Regions from separate parts of the Oceanobacillus sp. M65 genome, predicted to be linked through region 1. Evidence: a T-box and tRNA genes for the amino acid it is inferred to sense, from the RefSeq annotation. Region 1 holds a T-box; the other holds one or more tRNA genes.
The links. The T-box of region 1 lies ahead of ACTWPF_RS08375 (valine--tRNA ligase). A T-box ahead of a tRNA ligase gene usually reads a tRNA of that ligase, here a tRNA-Val.

Region 1 (3,431 bases):
TGTCTTCCAGTACGATCGCAAATTGGGAAAAGTCGTTTAAATTGGCTGAGTATCATCAGCTACATGCTATTTTGCCAGTATATATGACAAGAAATGGTCAACTATATCAGGAACATCTCGGTAGCTTTTATTATCTTACCCCATGGGTCGACCATGATAACGGTAGGGGCACGGAACGAAACATTGCCGATTTTTATAGCAACCTTGGTGCTGTGCATGCAAAAACGAAACAGACTAAACAAATTGAAAAAGACACTTTCGTTCGTGAGTTTGGTACATACAAGCAGGCTTGTGAAACACTTTTTAATGAATTAAACAGAACGGTTGATCGTTTTGAGCGAAACCACTATATGTCTCCATTTGAATTATTGGTATGCTCACAGTTTCGCGATATTGAAATGGTTCTTCAAGTTTTGAATAATCGCCTGGATCAACTTGTTTATGTGTCCAACGATGAGCAAGTAACCTGGAATAGTAGTTTTTGTCATGGGCAGTTAAGCAGAGATCACATAGTGCATCATAACAATGCCCAGCTTATTAATTGGGAACAAGCACGATATGAGAATGCTACAATGGATTTAGTGCGATTTTATCGTTCCGAAACGCTTGATTATGATGCTCCAATATCTGCATATACTGAGGAATTTCATTCTTACATAAAGGAAAATGAACTAACTGAAAAAGAGTTACAGCTTTTAACAATCCATTTACTGCACCCATCTTCCTATTTTCGGTTAGTTCAAGAATATCTTGAAGACCCTTCAAACCAAACAATGTTAGCAAGAACGAGACAATTACAACGTGCATACAGACAGCTGACTTTTGGCCTGCAATGGTCTGATTATGTGGAAAAGGAGCACGAAACAATTAATTTTGATGATCTAGATAGCTAAATCCACTCCAAATAAAAAGCTATAAAGACCCCAACGATTAAACCAAGTAAAAAAACATCAAATGTAGTCGGAAAAAATAATGTGCGGACTAACTGAAATATCAGGATAGGTAATGTGACCTTTTCGGCTACAAATAAGCAGTTTCTTGCCCATGGTGGGAGTTTATACCGGTAATAACGGGCCATTATAATCTCTCCTTTCTACCCCTTCACTTTTGGTGTGTGTTTTAATATACTATGTATAAACATAGGGTGATTGTGCAACCCTGCTAAATAATAGTTGACGTAAATACAGCTTAACTATAAAATGTATCTAGATATTATAATAGTGATGATGGAGAAGAGTACAGAATGAGCTGTCTAAAGAGAGGGAAACAGATGGTGAAAGTTTCCCGGCTGAGCGTATTCTGGAAGGTCGCTCCTGATGCTGCATCTTTGAACGCTTACGTTAGTAGGAGAATGCCGGTTACGAACCGTTATCAATTAATGAAGTGTACAGGTCTGTATGTGACCTGTAAACAAAGGTGGTACCACGGAAATTAGAACTTTTTCGTCCTTTTTATAGGATGAAAGGGTTTTTTTTACGTTAAAAAGTATGAGATTTTTAGCAAGGGAAAAGGGACGATGTAGCTGAAAATTTGAAGTACCAAGTATAGAAAAAACGTACACATTCGTTAACCACTAGCGATTGCTATTTTTTCTAAATGAAAAAAGGAGGATGAAGTATGAGTGAACAAGTAAAACAAGCACTGTCTGCAAAGTATAACCCGCAGGAAGTAGAAGAAAACAGATATCAATTTTGGCTAGATGGAAAGTATTTTGAAGCAGAGGGAAAGGATTCTAAGAAAGAAGCCTATTCTATTGTAATTCCGCCACCTAACGTAACAGGAAGACTCCACCTTGGTCATGCATGGGATACGACGATGCAGGATACGATCTCAAGAATGAAGCGAATGCAGGGATATGATGTACTATGGCTTCCTGGTATGGACCATGCTGGCATCGCTACTCAGGCCAAAGTAGAAGCGAAGCTAAAGGAACAAGGAACCAATCGCTATAAGTTAGGTAGAGAGAAATTTCTCGAAACTGCCTGGGAATGGAAATCCGAATATGCAGATTTTATCCGTTCACAATGGGAAAAATTAGGCTTAGGATTAGATTATTCTCGTGAACGCTTTACGCTTGATGAAGGTTTGTCAGAGGCAGTTAAAGAAGTGTTCGTTAAATTGTATGAAAAAGGCTGGATTTATCGTGGTGAATATATTATTAACTGGGATCCGAAAACCAAAACCGCGCTTTCAGATATTGAGGTTATTTACGAAGAAGTACAGGGGAAATTTTATCACTTACGTTATCCAATTAAGGATAGTAACGAGTATATCGAAATTGCCACCACTAGGCCTGAAACGATGCTTGGTGATACAGCAGTTGCCGTACATCCGAAAGACGAGCGTTATAGCCATTTAATTGGTAAGAAAGTTATCCTACCAATTACTGGTCGGGAGATAGAAATTGTTGCCGATGATTATGTAGATAGAGAATTTGGTTCAGGAGCTGTTAAAATAACTCCCGCACATGATCCGAATGATTTTGAAATAGGAAATCGACACAACCTGGAAAGAGTCCTTGTTATGAATGAGGATGGAACAATGAATGAAAAGGCTGGGAAATACGAAGGTTTAGATCGTTTTGATTGCCGTAAGCAGATAGTGAAGGATCTTGAGGATATGGGCGTGCTATTTAAAATAGAAGACCATACTCATCAAGTGGGACATTCGGAAAGAAGTGGGGCAGTTGTAGAGCCTTATCTGTCTACCCAATGGTTTGTAGACATGCAACCACTGGCAGATGCTGCTGTGGAAATGCAACAAACAGAAGATAAAGTCAATTTTGTACCAGATCGATTTGAACGCACCTATCTGAATTGGATGGATAATATTCGAGACTGGTGTATCTCTCGACAGTTGTGGTGGGGCCATCGGATTCCTGCTTGGTATCATAAAGAAACAAATGAATTGTATGTTGGCAAAGAAGCTCCTGAAGACAGTGAAAACTGGGTACAGGATGAGGATGTACTTGATACATGGTTCTCTTCTGCATTGTGGCCATTTTCTACAATGGGCTGGCCAGATACAGATTCGGACGATTTTAAACGATATTTCCCAACTGGTGTATTGGTGACTGGATATGATATTATCTTTTTCTGGGTCGCACGAATGATCTTCCAATCGAAGGAATTCACCGACGTTAAACCTTTTAATGACGTATTAATTCATGGATTAATACGGGATGCAGAAGGCCGGAAAATGAGTAAATCCCTCGGAAACGGTGTTGATCCAATGGATGTCATCGAAAAATATGGAGCAGACTCTCTACGGTACTTCTTATTAACAGGGTCTACCCCAGGGCAGGATCTGCGTTTCCATTGGGAAAAAGTTGAATCAACTTGGAATTTTGCCAATAAAGTATGGAATGCTTCTAGATTCTCACTAATGAACATGGAAGGCTTTACGTATGAAGACATTGATTTGTCAGGGGA
Region 2 (3,431 bases), on a different contig from region 1:
TTATAATAGGAAAGTATGTTTTTATCCACTCATTTAATTCGTGTTTCGAAATAAAATGAACAGCTCAAGAGAAGGCTTTTTATGCATAGCCTTTTCAACGCTGGGAAAGATAGATGTGTATTTCCAAGAAAGGGGCAATCACAATGAATAACCAATTAACAGAACTCGAATTGGAAAATCTGCGTCACATTATCGGTGGGCATGGCATGATCGCAAATAAGCTTGAAGCTTATGCACAAAATTGTACGGACCCACAGCTAGTTTCCATCTTGCAACAAGATGCACAGGATGCAAAAGCAGCACAGCAAAAGCTTATGACATTTTTAGGATAGGGAGGAATTTTCCATGCTTTCAGAAAAAGATATCGTAAATGATTATTTGGCAGGATTAAATGCTAGTCTTACAGGGTATGCAGGGTATATTAGTGAATCAGACAATGAACAATTGCGCCAAACACTAATTCAACTACGTAACCAGGACGAACAGCGCCAACGCAACTTATATAATTATGCAAGCCAAAAAGGGTACTACCAACCAGCAGCACCAGCAAACCCTCAAGTCGTACAGCAAATCAAAAGCCAACTCACCCAACAATAGTAGGGAAGGGAGCGGGACAGCAGGAGGATGCTGTCCTGTTTTTCATTATTCAGGCGGGAGTTTGTAAGTCACCTCTCCTTGTGCATTCAAGAATTCTAACTTTGGCACATCATGTTCATCAATCACCATACACCATACGAATACGTTGATTTCCATTTTGGCCATTTAGATGTACGGTAACCTCTCCGTTTTTATTTTTCCCCATAAAAGCGCGCTCAGCATTACCCTTAAATAAATCCGCCAATTTTTCTTGCTGATTATCTGTATTGTTATCCCTCGTTTGAATATTTTCATATTCTTTAATTAGTTCAGGAAGTGGAGTAGAAGGGCGATCAAAAATAGAAAAACCATAATGTCGTTCTTCATTCTCTTCGACATACCTCATTTGTACTACCTGATCTTGTTTATATTGATCAAAGGTTAGAGAAGCAGAAACCGTTTCGTTACCATTCTTATCCTTACCATTTCCATAGATCAGTCCACCACATTCATCTCCATTTTGGTTATAAAACATTATGCCTGAGATAGGATTTTTTTGTCTGTGCCCGGGGAGAATATCTTCTCCATCCATAAGAACTGGTGGAATGTTATCTTGGTTGAAAAGCGACATTTTGACCTTGCCAGCAGGATCTACAATATATTTAATCGTTTGACATTTATTTCTTTAAAAGATTCTTTCTTGTTATTTGACATATATAGTACTCCTTCATTTTATAATTGGCATACTATAACCATTCTGGGTGAAGGCAGGGAAGTCCTCTATGTATCAGAATTCTTATTTAGAAAAAGCATAAAATATTCGGCTAGATTTGGTTGCGCGATAACTATCATGCTGCGCTATTCTTAGTATTGACAGATAGAAAGATCTTTTATATAGTAGATTTACTGCAAATACACGATTCCGTAGCTCAGCTGGGAGAGCGCTACCTTGACAGGGTAGAGGTCGTTGGTTCGAGCCCAATCGGAATCACTACTTGAAAGAAACGTTAATCCGATATATATCAATGGATTAGCGTTTTTTCTATATTTTCTGAAAGAAAATGATTTTCACCCATACGCATGAGTATGGGTGCATGGATATGTTGCAAATAGAGAAACGGGATATAGAGATCGTTCGTTGCTTCAATTAAGCGGTTATATTTTCGAAGTAAGTTCCTTGGATTGGCCAAACAACTAAATCAAACTCATTATTTACCGGATGATTCTTATGTTGGGCTAATACTTCATTGATTGTGTGTTCTAGCTGAGAATGGGTTAACAATGATCTATTAAATCATTTAAAGTTAGATATGGACCCATCATCTCCACTAAAAAACTTTAATAACCTAGGTAGAGATTTGACTTATTTACTGATCGATTAGATTCTATAAACAGAGAATTTCTACTACCTTCTCAAGAATTTTCCGGATTTTGTATGGTTAACCAACTTTTTAATAATGGTAATCGGGATAATGAATCTACTGAATCTACTTAAAAAAGAGTCGTCTAACAAGTTTTATAGCCTTAATCTATTCAAAATTATTTTAATACAATTAAATTGGAATTTTTGGTACTATGTATATAGTACTATTTTTTATTAGAAGAGATGACTTTTGAATTATAACAAAGGATAAAAATAATGTTTCTAAAAAAATCTACAATTATAGAGATGAATTAACTATAGTATTTAAAATAGGAGTGAGAAAATGCAGACTAGCACTGAGAAAGTTGATAAAGCTGTAATTATTTCTTTTATAAATTTAAAAGGAGGAGTAGGGAAAACTTCAACAGCTATAAATATTGCTGATGATTTTTCTAGAGAAGGTAATAACGTTTTAGTAATTGATATGGATCCTCAGTTTAATGCCACACAAGCATTGCTTAATCATCAGTATAGGCACCATAAAAAGGAAATAGATAAAGATTTACGAGATAGGGTTCGTGATGAACTTAAAGAGAAATTCGAGGAAGTAACAGACACAACTGCTCATGAAGCCGAAGATGAAGAATTAAATGTAGATGATAATTATAAAAAAGAAATATCTTCTCAGTTGTTATATAATGGATTAAAGGCAAAAAAAATGACAGTAAGAACATTATTTACTCAGGAAGGTATAGTTGAACCGTTAGAAAATCCCTCATTAGTTTATAGTTTAAAAAATAACCTAGACTTAATTCCTGGAGATTTAGATTTGTTTGAGTCTTTATCTGGTGATACAAGTGGAAAACACAATGTATTGGAAGATCATTTTGATATATACAATTTAAGAAAGGAATATGACTATATAATTATTGATTGTCCACCTAATTGGACAATTTTAACACAAGCTAGTTTGTTTGCTTCTGATTATTATATAATCCCGAGCAAAGTTGATTTATTCTCAAGTGTGGGTATCGGGTTATTAGAGAATTTAGTAGAATCGACATTTTATGAGAATAAATCAGGAATAAATAAAATGTATACTATCTATAGAAGAGATTTAAAACGAGAAAAAATTAAATCCTTAGGAGTTTTATTTACCTTAACTCATGAAATGCCTATTGCCAGTAAATTGAAAGAAAGACTCCAAAAGACAATACCTCAATCATTTTTTGAGACAGAGATACCATATCATTCATCAGTACCTCTAAAGTTTTCTTTGTACGATGAGAGTGGGACTAAGCATGAAGCTCTAAAAAATTCTATTTCAAGGGTTAGCTATGAAATTAAAAACAAGGTCTCACCCGTGGAGGAAGTTTATGAAAACAGTTGATGTAAAAAGAGATTTTATTAAAGAGTTGAGCGTAATTAACAAAAACAGGTTTACCCTTCAACAAACAAAAAGTTTGTTTTTGGGGCTTCTATTTGAATTGAT

Region 2: it encodes a tRNA-Val, which carries the amino acid that the T-box ahead of ACTWPF_RS08375 (valine--tRNA ligase) is inferred to sense. The anticodon was not compared.

What each region holds. Positions count from the first base shown of each region.
Region 1 covers NZ_JBQQCJ010000002.1:166,333-169,763, forward strand. The annotation lists gene ACTWPF_RS08365 (phosphotransferase) at 1-893, shown strand, start outside; gene ACTWPF_RS08370 (hypothetical protein) at 890-1,078, opposite strand; T-box leader at 1,215-1,453, shown strand; gene ACTWPF_RS08375 (valine--tRNA ligase) at 1,618-3,431, shown strand, end outside.
Region 2 covers NZ_JBQQCJ010000003.1:147,479-150,909, reverse strand. The annotation lists gene ACTWPF_RS12895 (hypothetical protein) at 144-332, shown strand; gene ACTWPF_RS12890 (spore coat protein) at 346-597, shown strand; gene ACTWPF_RS12885 (hypothetical protein) at 716-1,207, opposite strand; tRNA gene ACTWPF_RS12880 (tRNA-Val) at 1,495-1,567, shown strand; gene ACTWPF_RS12875 (ParA family protein) at 2,283-3,329, shown strand; gene ACTWPF_RS12870 (hypothetical protein) at 3,316-3,431, shown strand, end outside.